2 regions of the Paenibacillus sp. J22R56 genome follow, and region 2 is predicted to be linked to the other one. Evidence: riboswitches for the same ligand, from Rfam matches in the RefSeq annotation. Region 2 holds a riboswitch; the other holds the start of a gene.
What was found. A riboswitch is a leader RNA that binds a small molecule or an ion and turns the genes downstream of it on or off. The one in region 2 is predicted to bind cyclic di-AMP.
Positions count from the first base shown of each region.

Region 1: linked by a shared signal. The riboswitch ahead of AC0YNT_RS19980 (KamA family radical SAM protein) and the one ahead of AC0YNT_RS29715 (C40 family peptidase) in region 2 are both predicted to bind cyclic di-AMP.

Region 1 is NZ_JBWDNV010000008.1:202,403-213,191, forward strand. Features, by position in the region: gene AC0YNT_RS19965 (CapA family protein) at 1-285, shown strand, start outside; gene AC0YNT_RS19970 (C40 family peptidase) at 539-1,051, opposite strand; gene AC0YNT_RS19975 (alpha/beta hydrolase) at 1,351-2,463, opposite strand; gene AC0YNT_RS19980 (KamA family radical SAM protein) at 2,519-3,535, opposite strand; cyclic di-AMP (ydaO/yuaA leader) riboswitch at 3,720-3,856, opposite strand; gene AC0YNT_RS19985 (hypothetical protein) at 3,941-4,291, opposite strand; gene thiD (bifunctional hydroxymethylpyrimidine kinase/phosphomethylpyrimidine kinase) at 4,353-5,180, opposite strand; gene thiO (glycine oxidase ThiO) at 5,209-6,315, opposite strand; gene AC0YNT_RS20000 (thiazole synthase) at 6,357-7,136, opposite strand; gene thiS (sulfur carrier protein ThiS) at 7,141-7,338, opposite strand; gene thiE (thiamine phosphate synthase) at 7,322-7,966, opposite strand; gene AC0YNT_RS20015 (thiazole biosynthesis adenylyltransferase ThiF) at 8,008-9,030, opposite strand; gene AC0YNT_RS20020 (ABC transporter substrate-binding protein) at 9,394-10,422, opposite strand; gene AC0YNT_RS20025 (ABC transporter permease) at 10,462-10,789, opposite strand, start outside.
Region 2 is NZ_JBWDNV010000017.1:27,012-37,800, forward strand. Features, by position in the region: gene AC0YNT_RS29705 (GNAT family N-acetyltransferase) at 1-191, opposite strand, end outside; gene AC0YNT_RS29710 (MFS transporter) at 295-1,512, shown strand; gene AC0YNT_RS29715 (C40 family peptidase) at 1,640-2,107, opposite strand; cyclic di-AMP (ydaO/yuaA leader) riboswitch at 2,113-2,269, opposite strand; gene AC0YNT_RS29720 (hypothetical protein) at 2,580-3,401, opposite strand; gene AC0YNT_RS29725 (M1 family metallopeptidase) at 3,452-5,458, opposite strand; gene AC0YNT_RS29730 (YwhD family protein) at 5,563-6,087, shown strand; gene AC0YNT_RS29735 (RNA polymerase sigma factor) at 6,149-6,790, shown strand; gene AC0YNT_RS29740 (zf-HC2 domain-containing protein) at 6,787-7,341, shown strand; gene AC0YNT_RS29745 (hypothetical protein) at 7,376-8,524, shown strand; gene AC0YNT_RS29750 (hypothetical protein) at 8,521-9,153, shown strand; gene AC0YNT_RS29755 (peptidylprolyl isomerase) at 9,316-10,044, opposite strand; gene cyoD (cytochrome o ubiquinol oxidase subunit IV) at 10,160-10,486, opposite strand; gene cyoC (cytochrome o ubiquinol oxidase subunit III) at 10,488-10,789, opposite strand, start outside.

The DNA.
Region 1 (10,789 bases), on a different contig from region 2:
CGCCTCTACTACAATGACCACACCCTAACAGGACTCATTACACAGCTCCAAGTTCGCAAATTGGACGACGGCTCGATCCGTATTAAAAAGATCGACTTCATTCCAACGTGGACACGAATATTAAAATCAGGCGGCCGAAGTGAATTCAAGGTCGTCCCGTTATCCCAACATCTCAAAAAGCTGGATTCCACCAACCCAGAAGCCATCCGTATGAAGCGTATGCTCCAGCATGTTAAGCATCATATCGTTAGCGATCCCTCCTCCTTCAGCGCGGAAATCATATAAAAAATGGCCGTACGGATATCCCGTACGGCCATTTTTGTTTCGGTTTTCTCTAAAGGTAATAATAAGGTTTAGCTTTTTTGATTTAGTTAAAACCCAAACGGAGTAGTTCGTATGATTCTTGAGAAGTGAAACGTCCGCCTTTGTTCGGGGGATTCCACCATAACCAACTCGTTCAAGGAATCCCTCGAACAACAGCGGTCGAAAGAACATACGAATACGCAGTTTGCTAGTTAACTCGATCAATAAGCTATCCTTATTTAATTACGCGTCTTCCCACGATGAAGCGAGTTTTATAATAGCTGGAGTTAACATCCGAAACAATAACGTCAGCCGAAGGGCTTGCGTTGTGAATCATTTTTCCATTGCCGATGTAGATACCGACATGACCTACGTCTTTATGGTTTTTCGAACCGCTGTTCCAGAAGAACAACAGGTCGCCTTTTTTGAAGTTGCCGTAGCCTACTTTTGTACCTACTTTAGCTTGATCATCATCATCACGGTTTACAAGAGTAACGCCAACGTTAGCAAGTTTATATACAAGTGCAGTAAAGCCGGAGCAATCTGTTGCGTAAGGTGCTTTCTTCTCTTGACGGTTCTGCCAGCTTACATAATTGACATGACCTTTCAAGTTCATTGCGGTTTGGACAACCTTTGCTCTCTTCGCATCTGCAGACATCGAAGCGGCATCCGCCGTCGTATGTAGCAGCGCTGTTACCGGTAATGCGATAGCCACCAAGAGCATCGCGATTTTTGTCATAAATTTCATTTGTTGTTCACTCCCTATCTTCGTTGATAGGGCTAATTATAAAGAGGCTCAGAGCTGGATAGTACCCGCAAAAATTGGAAACGAGCGGTAAATGAAAGCGTTAAGAATGCTGAAAACTAGGTGTTTCATGAGGTTCACCCACTTTCTGAGAATCATATGAGCTTTGATGAGTATTTTCTTACTTGTTGCTTCGTGGTTCGTATGCTATAATCCGTAATTTTCATATTTTCTCACAATTAAGCCCACTCTCCATAATTAGAGAGCGGGCTCACTTACGGCTTAAAGCCGTGCCTCTTCTATTATAATGCTTTTAAAGCTTCGGCAATCTCGATACACAGATCTTCGGCTTGCGGTACAAAGCCTAAGCGATCGATGAACGCATGGGTGCAGCCTTTGTAACGAATCGTCTTAACCGGAACACCCGCTTCAGCAAGCTGCTTGCTGTAAACTTCCGACTGAATTCGCAAACCATCAAATTCTGCTCCTATGCAAAGCGTACGCGGCAATCCCTTGCTGTCCCCTAGAAGCGGACTGACATAGGGATTATGGACGTCCTCCTCGGTTGGCAGATAAAGCTCCCATGCTTTTTTCCCTTCAGGATCAGCCTTCGTAGGTCGTCCGATGCCAAGCATCGGATCAATCATCGCCCTTTGCTCTTCCGACATCTCGAATTGCGACAGCTCCCAGCGATAACCTTTCACATCATTAAGGAAGGTGACACATGGATAGATCAACACTTGCTGGGCAATCATACGAGTGCCTAGATCCCGGTCTTTGAGCGCTGCTGCTGCAGTTAAGTTGCCACCAGCACTATCGCCGCCAACCGCGATCCGGTTCCGGTCTATGCCATACTCTTCCGCATGCTCGTAAATATATTGAACGGCGTTAAAGCAATCATTAAAACCGTTCGGGAATTTATGCTCCGGTGCCAGCGAATAATCAATATTAAAGACGACAGCATCCGCCAGTTCTGCAATCAGCCGGCATGGATTCTCAACCGCAAATACCGTTCCGCCGATCCATCCGCCGCCGTGAATATAAATGAGACAGGGTTTGTTCGGCTTGCGCATCGATTTACGCGGATAATACCGCCAAAGGCCAACCTCATTATCGCCAAGCTGTATCCGTTCATAACCCGTGTATATCTCGACCGTATTCAAGTTCCGATTCGGAAAACCCATTGAATCTCGAATGAGCTGAAGCTGCTGTTCCGGTGTAGGCGGCGCGGCAGGTGGGTCCTGTTGCTGGCTGACATCCATCCACTGCCTGATCAGTTTAAGCTCATACGGATCCAAGTAACCTGCTCTTGTCTCTTCCGGATTACCTTTTACAATAACCGATGTTCCGTTCAAACTTACTTCTTCCTGCTGAGCCTGTAAAGCACTGACTAGTTCTTGACTGTACTCTCTCATTAAATAGAAGCCTCCCGGGATGTGAGTTACTATCCCTAACTACTTCTACTTCAATTCAAGAACATCCTTTATTCACTTTAGGAAGTTGTTCCTGCGATATATATACCGTATGGTCATCATGATCGGTCAAATCATCAATCCAAGCAGCCTCTGGGGGACAGTCGAGCATCATGAAACGTCCATTGCCATCTTCTTTATAATGATGATATTTTACATAGGCTTTGCCGCTTTCAATATCTAGAAGCTCAATCTTGCCAAAGGTATGCGCCATTAACAATCTGATGCGCTGGCCAAGCTCTGCGGTCAGTACTTTTGCTTGCTCTACAATAGAAAAAATGCTCTTCAGAGACAAAACGGAATCAGCGTATGCGGTATGAGGACGGTTAACGATAAAGGAATAAGGCGTAATCCCGGCTCTGGACAATTGATCGATCAGCTTGCCTAGTACAAGCGGGTCATTATTGACGCCTTTAACAATAGGGGTTTGATTGACGACTATAGCTCCTGCCTGATGCAGCGCATTAAAGGCTTTCTTCGCTTCTAACGTTATTTCGCGCGGATGATTAATGGAAGTCATGATATAAATCCGTTTCTCTGGACTTGAGAACTTATGAAGCATATCTAACAGCTCGGAATCCTCATAGATCCGCATCGGGTTAAAGATCGGGATTCTAGAGTCCAGTCGGATCGTACCTACATGATCCATTTCCCGCAGCTGTTCAATAATTCGGCGCAGCTTAGATGTAGCTAATAAGAGGCTGTCTCCACCAGTCAGTACAACTTTATGGATTTCGGTATGTTCTGCAATATAGGCAAGTCCTTCTGCAGCATGGGAGACGGAAAGCAACGCCATCGAATGGTAGACATGCTTACAGCCACTAGTGTCCTCCAAGGTCTCTCCGTGAGCTTCCCCGGCTGTTGCAATCAGGTGCTTACGGATCGGATCCTTCGGATCATCCCAGTCAATCAAGTTTAAGTAGTAATCATTGACGCGAAAATGCTTCTTAAGCCGCTCTCTCTCCGCCTCTGACAGCCCTGCCGATCTTCCTTTATCAGCCATTGGTTGTACCATTCGTCATCCCTCCAAAAGGTTTGTTGACTTTCTCACCTACTTGCCGGGAAGTCCATCCCACCCCCATGAAAAATAAAAAAAGACCCCAGCAGCACAGAGCATAGGCATGCTCTGTGTGCATGTGGGCCTTTAAACAGAAAAAGACCCTGTTAAAGGGTCTAATAATTCGCAATGTTATTCGCAAAAGACCCATCTCAAGCTGACGAGGTTAGCTGACGGACTCGGGATAGATGGTTCCCTACAGCCAAAGACTGGCTGATTCGCCCCAAAAGATTGGTTTCCCCGCTTCTCGGCGTACCGAGAACTAAGCTTATTGTAATTATCTCACAATTCTTAATATTGTCAATAATTAAGTAAATAAAAATCCCGCCCAAATTTCGCGGACGGGATCCCTGCTATGCTCACTCACTTTTTATCCACCTGAAGAAGAGATAAGTGCTTTACGGAATACGTATCTTTGATTGTATCTTCTGAAATAACATTCAACTTAATCAGACCGGCGATTTTGGAGGAGTCAGGCTTTGAGAGCAGCCGCCATACTTCCGGATCCGGAAGAGCTGCGAACAGCTTTGTCTCGTCGAATTCCTTGCGCTCCTGTGAGACAATCTTTACTTTATAGCTTCCAATCTCAAGTTCCGAGAGCTCCTGCTCGGTACAATGCTTCACAATTTCACCGCGCAGCTCAGATAATTCCTGCTCAATCTCTTTCTGCTTCTGCTTTAATCGGTAATATCGCTTAACCGTCTTGTCTTCCACATTATTCACGCTCCTCTTTCTCATATCTATGATCAAAAGAGCGGAATTAGGACAAGACATGCTATTGAGGGACAAGTCCTCTGCGTCGGTAAGCCCAGTGGTTGGTCGGGCCATGTCCACTGCCGATAGCAATGCTATCCTCAATAGCTGCTTGAATGTACGCTTTTGCTTGACGTACTGCTTCCTCTATTCCAAGTCCCTCTGCGAGGCCTGCTGTCAGAGCTGCCGAATACGTACAGCCGGTGCCATGTGTACGCGCAGTTTCGATTCGCTTGCCCGACAACTCGCTAAAGCTGCTGCCGTCGAACAACAAATCAACCGCTTCTGCTCCTGCTTCATGCCCGCCTTTGATAAGGACATATTTGGCGCCAAAATCAACAAGCTTCTTCGCTGCTTCTACCTTATCTGCTTTATTGCGGATTCCCATCCCAGTTAGATACTCGGCTTCTGGAATGTTAGGCGTAATAATCATTGTAAGCGGGAGCAGCTTGCGGGTGAGCGCCCGGATCGCATCCGCTTGAAGCAGTGAAGCTCCTCCTTTGGCAATCATCACAGGATCAATCACTACCTTCGTCCAACCGAAGAAAACAATCGCCTCTGCGACCGCCTCGATGATCTCCGCGCTGAATAACATTCCTGTCTTCATCGCATCAACACCAATATCGCTGCCTACGGAATGAATTTGTGCCGTTACTGCTTCCTTTGTAAGCGGGAATACGCCTTGAACACCAAGTGTATTTTGCGCAGTTACTGCAGTCAGGGCAGACATGCCGTACACGCCTAGCTCCTGGAACGTTTTCAAATCTGCCTGAATACCGGCTCCGCCGCCGCTGTCTGAACCAGCAATCGTCAAAGCTCTTGCCACTTTCCCGTTTATGTACTCCGACATCTTAATTCTAACCTCCTTTCTATTGTATTTAATGAGTGAACCGTTCAGGCGCAAACGCCGATAACGGACTACCGCCATCGATATAATCGGCAACGACCTGTGCCGTTACCGGGCTAAGCAAAATACCATTGCGATAATGGCCAGCCGCCATAACGACACGGCCGGCAGATTGCTGTAAAGGGCCGAGCAGCGGAAAACCATCTTGCGTGGAAGGCCGAAGGCCTGCCCAGCGATGGAATGGCTCCTGCTCCGCCAGGAACGGGAACGCCTGCTTATTCCATTTGCGCAGCCGCTCGATTCCACGCTCCGTTACACTTGTATCAAACCCCGCTACATCCTCGGATGCACCGCAGACAAGTGTACCGTTCTCCTTGGCAACGAGGTATCCCTGATTGCAGAACACCATATGCTGCACCGGCTTCACTTCCGCCTCATACGCACAGATCTGTCCACGGATCGGGTATACCGGAATGCGTATATCAAATGCCTCTTCCAGTTCCTGCGCCCACGCGCCGTTGCATACAACGAGCCGATCGCCAGTGAAGCTTTGTCCATCCTGCGAGACAACAACGATATCGTTACGCCATTCGGCAACAGTCACCTTACCTAGCTGCTCAAAGATCTGAACACCGATTAATCGGCATGCATGCTCAAGTGCCAGAACATAATCCGGCGCATACACATGGCTTTCCTCTGGTGTATATAGGGCTGCTTTTACTTCGCGCGACAACATAGGCTCCTGACGGAACAACGCATCCCCCTCCAGCACAATACCACTTGAAGCATGCTCATTCTGCCAGAGACGCCGCCCTTCTAGAGCCAGGCGATCAGCTTCATGGTAGGCAATATAAAGGCTGCCCGATTCGGTGTATTCAAAGGCTCGACCGGATATGCGGCGAACCTCATCCCGCCAAGCCGGGTACAGCCGTAAGCTTTCCTTGCACAGATGGAAAAAGTCGTCCGGCCCTTCTACATTTTCCGAGTAAGGCGCCAGCATCCCGGCAGCAGCACCGGAGGCTTGCCCGCCGCAGCGGCCAATCTCCACTACTGTCACTTGATGCCCCCGCTTCTGCAGCTCAAAAGCGCAGGAGAGACCAACAACGCCTCCGCCCATAATGACAATTGTTTCTCCCATGGTTAAACCAGCTTTCTATTTATTAATCCACGATGATATGACTATTTCACAATAAACTGTTCATGCCCGCTGCTTGCAGAGGCGTAACGCTTCTTCGATATCCGTCCAGACAAATACGACAGACGGCCTGCTTCAATGGCGAGTCTCATCGCCCGTGCCATGCCAACAGGGTCCTTCGCCTTCGCTACCGGCGTATTCATTAATACGCCAGAGACACCAAGCTCCATCGCCTGCGCGACATCGCTGACCGATCCAAGACCTGCATCCACGATAATCGGCACCTTCGCTTCTTCTACGATAAGGCCAATATTATAAGGGTTCAGAATCCCAAGACCTGTACCAATAGGGGCGGCGCCAGGCATAACCGCTGCTGCTCCGGCTTCCTCCAGCCTTTTGCACAGAATCGGATCATCCGACGTATAAGGGAGAACCGTAAATCCTTCTTTTACCAGAATTTCTGTTGCCTTCAGTGTCTCAAGCGGATCCGGCAGCAGCGTGCGCTCATTCGCGCTGATCTCTACCTTAATCCAATCGCTAAGTCCTGAAGCACGAGCTAGTCTTGCGATCCGCACCGCTTCCTCTGCTGTGCTGGCTCCCGACGTGTTCGGCAGGTATTGGAACGATTCACCTTCCACGTGCTGCAGGATCGAATCATCCTCCGTTGATGCGAGGTTAATCCTGCGAATGGCGAAGGTTAATACTTCTGCCCCGGACTCCCGGATTGCTTCCTTTTGCACATAGGGGCTTGGGAATAATCCCGTCCCGATAAAAAACCGCGAGGTCAGCTCATGTCCTCCAATATGCCATACATCCTTCTTCATCTGCTCAGCCTCCCCCAACAAAATGAACCAGCTCGATCTTCATCAGCGGTCGAACCTCGATGTCCGGCCACTGTTCCTTCGCAATAATCTCGCCGTCTGCTTCCACGACTAGCGGCCGCCCTTCTAAGCCAAAATGGACAACAACATCCTGAATCGTACGTGCTTCCAGTTCTTTGGCCTCACCATTAATGATCAGCTGCATGAGATTGCCCCGCTCCTTCCAGCTTGCGGAGGAAGGCCTGACAGGTACCTGCGACATCAGAGCTTCCGACGATCTCACTGACCGCACAAATACGGGTAGCTCCTGCTGCAATAACCTCATCCACATTGCTGAGCTTAATACCGCCAATCGCAACATATGGGATATTAACCCGCTCCGTAACCTGTTTCACATAAGCAACTGTCACTGGATCAACAACGTCCACCTTCGTCTTCGTTGGGAATACTGGACCAACGCCGATATAGTCGGCGCCTTGCTCCTCTGCAAGCAGCGCTTCCTCAATCGCATGCGTGGAAATTCCGATGATTTTATTACCAACACGGCGTCTTGCTTCCACAAGCGATACATCATCCTGTCCGAGATGAACACCGTCTGCGTCTACTTCCAGCGCAATGTCGATATAATCATTCACGATAAAGGTCACACCGTATTTTCGGGTCAGCTCACGCAGCGCTTTTGCTTTATTTAGCACTACTTCAGGGCTGCTGTCTTTGTCCCGCAATTGAACGATGTCTACACCGCCCTTAATCGCTTCTTCCATCACTTCCAGCATTTCTCGGCCTGGGTGGAACTGTTCTCCCGTGATCGCATACAGACGAAACTCCTTCATCCTGCTCTCATCTCCCTCTTATGTGTTAATGAATGGTTTTCTTAATAGCCGATATACCGGGCATACAACGTCTTGGCACGTACAATATCCTCTGTCCCCTGCACAAGAACCCTGCCATCTGGGAATAGGACAAGCCGTTCGCCTTCCGGCAGCTCGGCTTTCAGCAAATACGCGTTAAGCTCTACCTTTACCGCAGCAGGCTCCAGCCGTTTATGCCATTGCTCCAGATTAATAGACCCATGTCCACTGATCTGAACCGTACTGCGTCCACATAACGAGACTGTCTGATCCGTCTCAGTCATTTGCAGCGCCGGGTATTCCTTGAGCTGACAGCAAGGGCATTCTTTTGCCGCTTCACCCAGCTTCATCTCATAGTAGTAATTGCTCCACAGATCAAACGTAACAAGACTGTTTCGTCTTGCTTTGTCCGCTTCAACCAAATATTTAAGCGCCTCTACCGCTTGGTAGGAGGCGACAATATCAACAACCGGTGCAATAACGCCAATCGTATCGCAGGTTTGGCCGCCGCTGTCTGCCGAAGGCAGGAAGCAGCGCAGGCAAGGCGTCTTGCCCGGCACCAGAATCGCGCTCATGCCGCGCGAGCTTACTGCACCGCCATAGGTGAAAGGAATACCTTTGCGGAAACAGGCATCATTCAGCAGGAACCGTGTCTGGAAGTTATCCGTACCGTCGAGCACCAGATCCATACCGTCAAGCAAATCGTCAATATTATGGACCGTTACATCCGCCACTACCGCTTCAATCTTCACATCCGAGTTGATCCGGCGAAGCTTCCGCTCGGCAGCAATCGTCTTTGGATACCCCTCCCGTACATCATCCTCGTCGTACAGCATTTGACGCTGCAGATTACTTTTCTCCACATAGTCCCGGTCCACGATCCGAACCATTCCAACGCCTGCCCGAACCATATGATTGGCCAGTACGGTACCAAGCGCGCCCATGCCAATGATGCATACGGCGCTTTCGCTCAGCTTCTGCTGACCACTTTCGCCGATAGGGGCGAACAGCATCTGCCTTGAATATCTCTCCAGTCTCTCATCCATCTGCCAAACCTCCTAAAAAGAATTGTCACTCTAATGGGCTCTTTAAGGCCATTGTGGCAATTCTTACTTCGTAAGCATTTGCTTAAAGAATTGTCACACTAATAGGCTCTTTAAGGCCATTGTGGCAATTCTTACTTCGTAAGCATTCGCTTAAAGAATTGTCACACTAATGGGCTCTTTAAGGCCATTGTGGCAATTCTTACTTCGTAAGCATTCGCTTAAAGAATTGTCACACTAATGGCCTCTTTAAGGCCATTGTGGCGATTCTTACTTCGTAAGCATTCGCTTAAAGAATTGTCACACTAATGGCCTCTTTAAGGCCATTGTGGCGATTCTTACTTCGTAAGCATCAATCAATATTGCCTACAAATTGCGGAAAGCATCCGCCGCCTTCACCGGCGTCTTAATCTGATCATGCTCCGTCAGCCAATTAATCACCTTGTTCCAGGACTCCTCCGTCTGGCTGCCAAAAGCTTCTTCACCCGCGTCCATCAGCGGGAGCAAAATAGATAAGCTTTGCTTCTCGATATCAGCATCCAGCGGGAAGTCTGTACTCTGCTTATCGAGCAGCAGCTGTAAGGCTTCATCCGGATGGCTTGCCGTATACGCTTGACCTTTGGCTGCAGCTGCAAGGAAACGTTTTATCGTGTCACCTTTGCTGTCGAGCTCTTTCTCGCTTGCCGTCAGCACAAGCTCATAATAATCTGGCACACCATAATCCGCTGGGTTGAACGAGGTAAGCTTCTCGCCTTCCTTCTCGAGCAGCAGCTTCTCATGATTGATATAACCACCAATAATACCGTCAACACGTTTTGTCGTCATCGCAGGGATCAGATCCCAGCCGATATCTACATAATCTAATTTCGACGGATCGCCTCCGTCCGCCTGCACCATCGTGTTAACAAGCGCTTCATCAAGCGGAGCGGATGGATAACCGATTTTTTTCCCGATAAGATCCTTTGGACTCTTAATGCCAGATGCCTCCGGCACAAACAGCTGATTCAGCGGATGACGGACGATCGCCCCAACGGAGACAACCGGAATCTCTTCCGCTCGTGCTAATGCAACTTGCATTTGATAGCTGAGCGCCAGATCAGCCTTGCCCGTGGCTACCAGCTTCAGCGCATCCGTCGTATCGGCAGGCATCTGCAGCTTAACTTTAAGCCCTTCTTCTGCAAAATATCCCTGCTCCTCCGCCGCATACAAAAAGGTATGTACCGCATTGGGATACCAATCCAATAAGACGGTCAACTCTTCCGTTTCTTTTTCTTTCCCTGCGCTGCTGCCGGAATTATTGCTGTCCTTCGTGGATGAACAAGCTGTCAGCAGTAAAGTGAATATGAGTCCTACGGCTAATCCTGATTTGATGAATCGATTATTAGACCAAAACATAATTAAAACTCCCCTCAATTGCCTTTCAAATGACTGACTCTAACCATTTCGCCGGTGCCCAAGCACCAGTCTCTCTATGAATTGTGCAGCAATAAATAAAGCAACTCCCATTAGGGACAGCAGCAGCACTCCGGCGAACACATCGTCGCCGCGCAGCATATTTGCCGCTCGTTTCGTAAATACGCCAAGGCCAGCTTCACCGCCAAGCCATTCGCCAAGTGTTGCACCTCCAACACTGATGGCCGCTGCCATCTTGAGTCCTGTGAAGAAGGAAGGCAGCGCGGAAGGAATCTTCCATTTAAGGAACAGCTGTGCCCTTCCCGCACCCATCGATCGAAGCAGTTCTCCGATCTCGCGATCTGCTGTA
Region 2 (10,789 bases):
CGCCGCAGGACTGGATCGCCGAATTCGATTTCGTCCTGCTGCATGATGTCCCAGGAAGGCCAGTGGTATAGGTCATACGGCGATTCGTATTGCCATTCACAGATTTGTTTGGCATGCTCCATTTCCATTGGCTGGATAGTCATGTCCACCAAGGATCGTTTATAATAAAGCTCATCGGAAAAATTAGTCATTTGTATACCCTCAACATGAATCAATAAGTTTTTTTCCATTATAACATTCACTTATCGACTTCATTCGGATTTGGCTGAAGGATATCTAAGGAGAACTTTTACGATGCGCAAATTAATAGCACTTGGCTGTTTGTCTTATCTCGTCATTGGATTAGCTCATGTCGTGGGCGGCTCGGTCATGGAGCAGATGCTCGATAAGTACGACTTGTCTTATGATGACGGCGGGCAATGGATGATGAATCAGTTTCTTGGTTTTTTGGTGGGTGTCTTGCTCTCTCCATTTATTACGTCAAAGGTTGGCAAAAGAGGGGGAGTACTCCTCTCATTAGGGCTTCTGACCCTTGGTGAAGCAGCCTACAGTCTGACTCCCGATTCGTGGGGGCTGATGCTGTTTATCGCCTTGTTCGCAGGCTTTGGATTTGGGATGACGGAATCCGTTATCGGAGCAATGGTCATTGAATTGGCAGAGGAGAACGGGAAAGCTAATGCGATGACCCAGCTGGAAACGTTCTTTGGTATCGGAGCCTTCTTAATGCCGACCATGGCAAGTATATTGATCAAATATGATATTTGGCAGGTATCCTTCCCAATTCTATCTGCTCTTGCCGGCATAACCTTTATCTTATGGATGACGCTATCATTTGGATCGATAGATGACAAGATTGGTTATCATGGCAGAGCCAACAAGGAACATGTAGAGCGGGAAACCAGTGCACCGCGAACAAAAGGATGGTTTGGTTATAAGAGAGCAGCCCTTCCGTTCTTGCTGCTTTCTGCGTTGTTCTTCGTCATCTATGTTGGGGTGGAGATGAGCTTTTCCAACTATCTGCCGTCTATTATGATTGAGCGGTCCGGCATGACAGAGGCGAGCGCGCCTTCCACGTTAAGCCTATTCTGGGGCACGATGATTCTTGGCCGACTATTCGCTGGACGTCTGGCAGATCGTGTCGGCTACTTCCGATACCTGTTTGTCGCCATTGCAGGAGCCTGTATTATCATTCTTGCGATGGGAGCGGTCGGCCAGTTAAGCGGCATGCTGGTCCTTGTCGGATTAAGTGGATTGTTCTTCTCCGGTGTATTCGGCATTGCACTTGTATTTGCGAATGGACTTATTCCAGGCATGACAGAGCGGACGACCAGCCTGCTTGTTGCTTGCGGCGGGATAGGCGGTGCGATCTTCCCGAAATTGACGGGATGGATGATGGACAGCTATGGTGCAGACCGTACGGTCTGGATTCTCGGAGCGTTTATTATAGCGATGTTTGTCGTCTTGCTTGCGATGCTGGCGTTAGGCAGGCGGCAGGCGACGGCAGTGTCCTAACAACCTAATCCGAATAGCAACAAACAAACAATAAAGCCGCAAGCGGTTTGTCCAGTTGGACAAGCAGCATGCGGCTTTATTGTAGGAATTTTGCCTGCCGCTTCAATTGAAGCGGGCCCGCTCAATTCTATTGTTCGTCGGCATATTTGGTGAAAGTAGTAGGGTCCATGACACGTCGAGCAGTCACATACCGATTTACATAATAGGAGTCGCTGAGATTGCTGATCGTAACGCCCTTGCTGGACGAAGCGTGAGCAAACTGGCCATCTCCTACATAAATGCCGACATGAGATACACCACGACCGTTCGTGTTGAAGAACACGAGATCTCCGGCGATCAGATCACTCTTGGCGATCTTCTTACCTGTTTGTGCTTGCGAAGCGGATGTACGAGGAAGATCAACGCCCATTTTCTCGAATACAAACGAAGAAAAACCAGAGCAGTCGAATCCTTTCGATGATGTTCCGCCTGCAACGTACGGCGTGCCAATTAAATCACTGACAATGCCGTCCATTTTGGAGTCTGCGAAAACGCTTCCAGCTTGGAAAGCCAGCATTAGCGCAAGCCCAAGAATAAGTGCAGTAACCTTTTTCAAAACGGTGAAACTCCTTCCAATGCCGACGAGGTTAGCTGTGGGGTTCGGTTGAAGGATCCCTATGACTTCTCAGGCGCCGATCTTCATAATCGGACGTCGAAGTCAATTCACCCAGAGGTGGTTCCCCCGTTTCCAGTACAAGGAATTTGGCAGTGTAAATTATGTACTTGGTAACTATTCGGTAATTTTCGCTTATCTCCTCCCCAATCTGGCAAATTCTAATAATTCTCATGGAACCTTTTGGCTAATCTAAGCGGAAAAATGGGGATCTTGCGGTTGGCCGCATCTTTATAGGACGCACAGACTAGCAGATTAGCACTATTCCGATTTACTAACTCTTTACTATGTGTTTTTTCTAGCAAATATGTTGATTTATTTGGAGAATGAAAGACAAGCCTTCCCGAAAAAACGCGAAAAACCCGCGCTACGACTAGGTCGCAGGGCGGGCTGCCTCTATAATTATGAGAAAATTTTAAACTTCTTTTGATCTCAAAATGTCGTATTGGGAGGCTAGAGTCCATACTTTCATCAAGGTACGGACAAGATGGTAACCCTGATGGACAATCAGGGCAATGAATCCGGCCCATACAAGAGAAAAGCTTGTGACAAACAATCCAATTCCCGAACCAATAGCCCACATTAAGAGTGATAAGCCGGCGAAAGGCAGCAGATGCTTGATCGCAACACCAAGCGATTGGAAAATGCCGCCGCCTTTCTCACTTGTAGCGCCAAATTGCATGGCGAGGAAGAGGAGATGGAGCAGGATACCCCAAATCAACCAGCCTCCCGCAGCGGGAAGCAGCTGCTGCAGGAGATCTCCGATTGAACGACTGTGAAGTAATGCATCCAGTCCCCTAGGTGCCAGCCACCATGCAGGAGCAAGGGCGAGTAACGTCTCGATCCAGTAAAGCAGCGTTACAGGCTTCCATGCTTTTCGAATGCCCTGAAGGAACTGTGTACCTCCGGATTCTGAGGCATGCTGCAGAGAGTATAACAGTCCTGCGTTAAACAAAGGGGAGAGGAGCATCCTTGCTGCGAATAAGCCGCCAAGCAGCCATAAGTATGGGGTAAGCAAATCCGTCTTCATGATCTGGAATTGAGCTTCACTCATAAATAGCTGAATCGCTGAATTCGCAGGGGAGTGATCCGGGAATCGCTGCAGCAGCGGCGAGACAACCGAATCGATAAACCGGTACAGGAAGAACCCCCACAGCAGCTGGTATAGGAACAGCAGTATGACAATATAGAAGTGCTTGATCGCGAGCCGCCAGCCTTGCATCATATGATTTTTCATTGCAAACCTCCTTAAAAGAATTGTGAAGCAATTCTACTTCGAAAGCATGCCTACCAGCCCAGTAATCCGAGCAGTCCCTGGATAACGTTAGAGGCGCCAAGACTCCAGCGCGTACGTGTAACTTCCGATAAGTCCGCCTTCAAATAATCGTTAATATGTTTGTTGTCGAGCACGTTTGTATGCTGTGGATCAATCGCCACCCATTCAAGCGGGGAGCTATGGACCACTTTGTATTGGATTTGAGAGTCTTCCGGATCCCAAGTCTTCGGAATGGTTGTGCCGTCCTTGAACTTCAGAACTACCGGAATCGGCCCGTTGTAGCCGCCATTACGCTGGATAAGCACCACTGATTCGTACATGGGCGCTCCATCCTGTTCAACGGGTCGTACATTAATAGATTCTACTGAAATGTCTGCCATCTGATTGTTGTAGACATATTGGTCGAAGTAATTGGTCCATTTCTGCTTCGTGACCATTTCGACAACCCGCTGGAAGTCAGCGCTTGAGGGATGCTTGAACTTAAACTTTTGGAAATAAGTGCGCATGATCTTCTGCATCATTTTTTCGCCAACCTGGTTCTCAATGCCGATAAGTACGAGCTTCGCCCGCATATACACATTCTCCGCATAGACGTTATTGCTCGGATAAGCCCAGGAAGGCTGCTTCAGAGGAGCGGGAGCGGTCATGTAGCTGGCTTCCAGAGGCAGATTCGCTTCAACACCATATTCGCTAGCCATCACTTTATCCTCTGCATAAGAAGTGAAGCCTTCATCGAGCCATGCTTCTTCGAATTCATTCGAGGCAACCATACCGTACCAATATTGATGACCAACCTCGTGAATGACCGTTCTCTCAAGGCTGTAGCCAGGATTACTCGTCTCTGCTGCGAAAGCAGTCACAAGCGTTGGATACTCCATCCCTCCGGAGCCATTCGCCCCTTTAGGTGGGACAACAATGGATAGGGTGGAATACGGATACTCGCCATACCATTGTCCATACTTAGAAAGCGCGGATTTAGCCGCATGCATATAACGGTCCTTCAGCTCTGCATGCGCGGGATCGAGATACAGCTTGATCCGGACACCCGGTATACCCGGCCCAGATAAGGTATCTTCAAAGTAGATAAAATCCGGAGAAGCAGACCAGGCAAAGTCATGGACATCATCGGCGTAGAACTGATAGATCGCTTTGCTGTCCTTTTTCTCCACGGCTTTGGTCTGGAAGCCTGTAGCTGCAACAATGTAGGAATCCGGTACTTGAATACGAACGGAGTAAATACCGAAGTCGCTGTAAAACTCGGAGTTGCCATGATACTGGTGAATGTTCCAGCCTTCCGATGTCCGGCCTCTTGTACCCGCTGTCTCATAAACGGCCAGCTTAGGGAACCATTGTCCTGCCATCACATAGTTGCCGGAGTAGCCCATACGGGCGAATACTTCTGGGAGCTTCACTTCAAAGCTCATCTGTAAGGTGACGGACTTGCCTGGCGCTACTGGTGCGGGAAGTTTAAGCTTGGCCAGCGTGAAGTCGTTCGGATTGTTGTCATCTGGTTGTACATAATGCAGCCGTGGAAGCAGGCTTTCCCCTTCCGTCGTTTCCAGTGTCTGCAGCTTCATATAGCCCTGACTGGCTTCTGTTGCCTTGTCCGAGCGCAGCTTGCCGCCAGACTCCTGCATAAACGTGGTTTTGTCCGACATGAAGGCATTCGGATAGAGATGGAAGTATAGCTCGGACACCGTTTTTTTGCCTGGGTTGGTCCAGGTAACGGTCTGCTGTCCGTCTAAGTACCGAATATCATCGCGAAGCGCAACGTTGATATGGTACTCGGTGACCCTTTTGCTAAGAGCCTGCGGCTTAGGCGCTACCTGGTCAGGTTGGGACGAGGCAGGCGGCTTGGCCGATTTTGGTGCAGAATCGGTCGCTGCTTTGGCGGCGGGGGCAAATGCATAAGTATATTGAGATTGCCAAGCGCGGCCGAAGCCCTGCTGGATAGAGAGGCCGAGCAGGACGGCGGTAAGCGTAAACAAGAGCAAACGTTTGACGTAGCGTGGAGACATGATACATTTCCCTCCCGTTGACAAGCATCTACAGCATGTATATGTTTGCTTTTCGCGGATTATTAGCTAAAATGGAATTATTGTACGGGGAAGGTGGAAGAGCTATGACAGAGCAGCAAGGACAGCCGGAACAACCGGAAAAGAAAGAAAAGAAGTCGCTCGCGCTTAACGTAGTGAGCAACAAACAACATAAAGGCTTTGGAGCCGGAACGATAGATTTAAGTGCAGTATCTTGTGTCATCATTGATGGAGGCGTTGCTTATATCGATGACGGCGCGATGCATGCGAAGAGTAAGGTGGAGCGGGGTATCAAGTTCACTCCGAACAAAGAAGACTGCCCGAACGGCCGGAAGTGCTGGATCGTATGGACAGCTGTAGAGCGTAATGAAGCAGGTGCTACTTATTATGCAGGGGCAACAGCTTGTGAGATGTGGGTCGATACAGAAGCACGCCGCGGGTGGAAAATTCTCGCTGACCACGTGAACAAGCTTGATGCGGCAATTAAGCGTAAGTACAAGCTTGAGGAGCTTGATGCAGAAGAGAAAGCGGCTTTCCGTAAGCTCTTGATCGAGCATAACGAAGAATGGTGGAACAACTCGCCGGAATCGCTTAAGGAAGCACTGGCTTAGAAGGAACGTCATAAAACCGGGGGTCGTAAGGCTGGATGCCAAGCGAATCTCCGGTTTTTTTATGGGAAAAAATAATATTTTCGCAGAAGTGCAGGGGAGGGCGGTTAGACCGTCGTCTATTCTATCGGGAAGGGAGGAGAGCGAGATTCAAGACGAACAATGGATCACGGCCATCAAGAACGGCGGTCCTGAGGCGTTTCAATCATTTGTCGACGAATATGGGCCATATCTGTATCGAACCGTGTATGCGGTCATCCGTTCGCCGCATGATGCGGAGGACGTGACGCAAGAAGCGCTGTTGCAAATCTATCGCTCCCTCCCGGAGTTCCGAATGGACGGCCTCAAGACGTGGATTACCCGGATAGCCGTCAATAAGGCGATTGATTGGAAAAGAAGCCGAATGCGAAAGCCTGAAGAGCTAATGGAAAGTATAACTGGGCTGGAAGCAGAGGGCATAATGACGGAACTTGGACTACCTGTTGAAGCTTCTGTTATGGAACGTGAAGAGCAGCGCCATGTGCGAGAGCAGGTGGAGCAGCTGCCTGATAACTATCGTGAAGTCGTAACCGCTTATTATATGGAGAACAAATCGTATGAAGAGATTGCTGCACAGACCGGCCTGGAGAAAAAAAGCGTAGAGTCGAGGCTTTACCGGGCGCGTAACTGGATTAAGCGGCACTGGCGAAAGGAGGATTTCGAATGAGCATGGAACAATCGTTCGGATTACATCTTAGGGCAGCGGATCTGGAAGCTTATGTCCGCAATGAACTGACTGAGCAGGAGCGGGATGGGGTCGAGCTGCACATCGCGGCATGTGAGCCATGCCTCATGCTGTTAATGTCAGCGGTAGAGGCGGAAGAAGCCGAAGGGTCTGGAGCCGCAGAGGCAGGGGATACATCGAAAACAACAGTAGATGTCCCCGATATGAAGAAGCTTGGGAAGCGGGTCATCGATATTCTGTTTGCAGAAGCGGCGAGGAAGAAGCCTATTATGCGTGCAGAGCCTGCCCGCCGCCAGTCGCTGCTGCAGCGTCCGGCGATTCACTTTACGGCTGCCGCAGCCATTACGCTGCTACTGCTGGGTACAGGGACGTTCAGCGGTATTTCTGCGAAGCTTGGTGAGCTTGACTCCCATTCTGTTCCTGTCGAGCAGACGATTGAGAAGGAGCAGCCGCAAGGACCAACCTGGTCAGACCAGATGGTCAATCGTACATCTTCGTGGTTCGATAAGCTTGAGAAGGACCGCTTCAAATAAGTAGGTATATATAATGAAAGAGAGGAAAGACGAAATGTCAAAAAATCCGGTTGTCGCTTTATTGTTGTCTGTTATTCCAGGCGTCGGGCATGCCTACTTGGGGCGGCCGTTCCGCTGCCTGCTATATGGAGGGGCTTTCTTTGGTTCCTTAATGTTTTTATTCCTAGCTGTACAATCCGGAGATGGGGGGGACATAGGCATCTTCTTCCTCTTCACTGCCGCTCTCAGCTGGCTTATTAATATGGTTGATATGGTCGTGACGCTGCTGTCATCTAAGCCTCCCGCTGGACCGTACACCGAACGGGGAGATATCCCGTTTGACCCTGGATATATCGCATTCGAGCAGCAGCGGGAGAAGACAAGTACAGTACTGCTGTCCCTCATTCCGGGACTTGGTCATATGTCACTTGGCCTGATGCAGCGTGGCATCACATTCCTAGTCGCTTTCCTAGGGCTGTTCGCGATCGTTATCTTTATTGGCGTCGTTACCAACACCAGTGCTTTCCTCATCTTCTTATTAGGACTGCCAGTTATATGGATCTACAGCATCTTTGACGCGATTCAACAGCTTCACCGGAAGCAGCGCGGCGAAGAGCTTAACGATCGTCCATTGTTCGAGGAAATCGAGAACCATATGGGCACTGGGAAGAAAAACAAGGTGCTTGCCGCTATTCTGTCGTTGTTCCCAGGAGCGGGTCATCTGTATCTCGGATTGCAAAAACGTGGCCTGCAGCTAATGGGCGGCTTCCTGATTGCTATTTATTTAATGGATTCGCTGCGATTGTCGATCTTCCTATTCCTGATGCCGCTGCTCTGGTTCTATGCATTCTTCGATTCGATGCAGCAAATGTCACGTTATGAACGTGGTGAGCTTAATGATCAAGCGGTTGTGGCGCAGCTTGCTCCGTATCAGAAGTGGATTGGCATTGGCCTGCTCGTACTTGGCATTTATTATTTGGGTGATCGGGTGATGGGTAACTATATCTCACAAACCTGGCCAGACATCTATGCGGAATATGTAAAGCTTAAGTACAACCTGCCAACGGCAATTGTCGCTTTCCTGATGATCGCCCTTGGCTTCCGGCTCGTATTTGGCGGCGGCAGCGGCAGCAGGTCTTATACAGCTCCTGAGCCTCTTCCTCAACATCCTTCGGAGTTTACAGAGAAGGAGGGGGAACGATGAGAGAATGGCGCGTAGGCTCATTATCGATGGGAATCACCCTGCTCCTGATCGGAATATCCATTGCTATATCGATCTGGAGTGGAACGGATGCCCTTCGTATGCTGCTGTGGGTGACGCCCGTCGTCTTCATTTTACTAGGAGCGGAGCTCTTGATTCACTTGAAGCTTGCAGGGAAGAAGCAGCCGGTTATGCGGTACGATTGGATGAGTATGTTCTATGTGGCGGTAATTGGGGGCGGCAGTTTAATGATGGCGGCCTTTTCTTCAACTGGACTGCTCGATGAAGTGCGTGATCAGCTGCAAATGACGGAGCGTACAGCAATTGTACAGTCAGAGCCCGTAACCGTGCCGGCAGGCGTGAAGAAGATCGTGGTACAGTCGCTTCGTCCAATTCAGCTGGACCAAGGAGAAAGCCGCGCTGTTCAGCTGCTTGGACAGGTGCAGTACTGGTCACCAAAGCCGCTGAAGCAGCCGGAACAGATGGTTGCAACGAATATGGTGGGCAGCACGATGTATGTGCTTATTAATGGCTTTGAGCATAAGGATGGGGCGATTGGTTCGGAGAATATTAATCAGGAGCTGACCCTTGTTCTCCCGCAGGAGATTGAGGTCGAGAAGCGGGGCTTCTAATATAAAAAAGGCAGTTCACTCAACTTGAGGGAACTGCCTTTTTTGAATTTCCACAATAGAATTTATAAGTTTCGAGAAACTGAAAACTGAAATTCTATTTGGCGATAAAGCCAACCTCTAAACGCGGTCGCCCACCTTAGAGACGCTTCGATAGTGGTTTTCTTACTTTACTTTTTCAGGCTCTGCGAATGTCAGGCCTTTCAAATCTACGGTTGCCTTCTTGATTGCCATTGGTTTAACAGGAGTGGAACCTTCTCCTGTTTTCAATGTTTCTTGATTTACGATTTCATCAACCGTTTCCATGCCTTCAATTACTTCGCCAAATGCCGCATATTCGCCGTCCAGCGATGGCGCATCCGCAACCATAACGAAGAATTGGGAGCCGCCGGAATCAGGATCACCTGAACGGGCCATCGAAATGACGCCACGTGTGTGCAGCAGATCGTTTTGGAATCCATTGCCAGTGAACTCGCCTTTAATGGCATAGCCAGGACCGCCCATTCCTGTGCCCTCAGGATCGCCGCCCTGAATCATGAAGCCTGGGATGACGCGGTGGAAGATCGTGCCGTCATAAAAGCCCTTTTGCACGAGTGATACAAAGTTGTTGACCGTATTAGGAGCGATTTCTGGATATAGCTCGACTTTAAACGTTTTGCCGTTATCCATCTCAACTGTTACAACCGGATGCTTCTCGGAGCCTAGCAGCTTGTCCGGCTTAGGAGCTTTCGTTGCTTCAGGAGTTGGCGTAGCTGTCGCATTAGATGCGTTGGAGCCACTGGTGTTGTTCGTATTTGTGCTTGTTTTGCTGCCGCCGCCGCAGCCGGCGATAACAACAAGTACTGCTGCAGTGAGCAGTACGAGCAGCGGCAGGCGCATATTTCGTTTCAACATCGTAAGAATGCCTCCTCAAGGGTAGTTGTACTAAAGAATATCATAACATAGCGGTCAAAATGAAAAAAAGCCCAGGCGCTTCTCGGAAGGAGAAGACCCGGGCTTTGTACGACAATCAACCTACTGCGTTGTAAGTCATAATCCAGATCGACCCTGCAATAATGGTGACCAGAATGACAAGACCAAAGATCAAAGCCATTACATTGTAGCGAGGTTTCTTATCTTCGCGCAGATGCATGAAGAAGAAGAGCTGGATAACGAATTGCAGAACGGCCATGATCAGAATGAAGATGATCGTAGGCGTTTTGTCCATCATGTCGTTCATTACAACAACGATCGGCAGAATAGTAAGCACAATCGAGAGTACAAAACCAATGACGTAGGATTTCAAAGAGCCGTGGGACTCATGTTCGTCATGTGCATGCGAATTATGGTTGGCCATCCTACATCACCCCCATCAAGTAAACGACTGTGAGAACGAAAATCCACACAACGTCGAGGAAATGCCAGTACAAGCTGATAATTGTAACTTTACGTTTCGTAACCGGATTAATACCACGTTTGCCAATTTGGATCATCAAAGCAATCATCCAGACCAGACCGACTGAAACGTGCAATCCGTGAGTACCAACAAGAGTGAAGAACGACGACCAGTAGCCGCTGGTGCTAATCTTGACGCCCTCATCAACCATTTTCAGAAACTCGGATACTTCAAGGAAAATAAACGATGCGCCAAGCAAAGCAG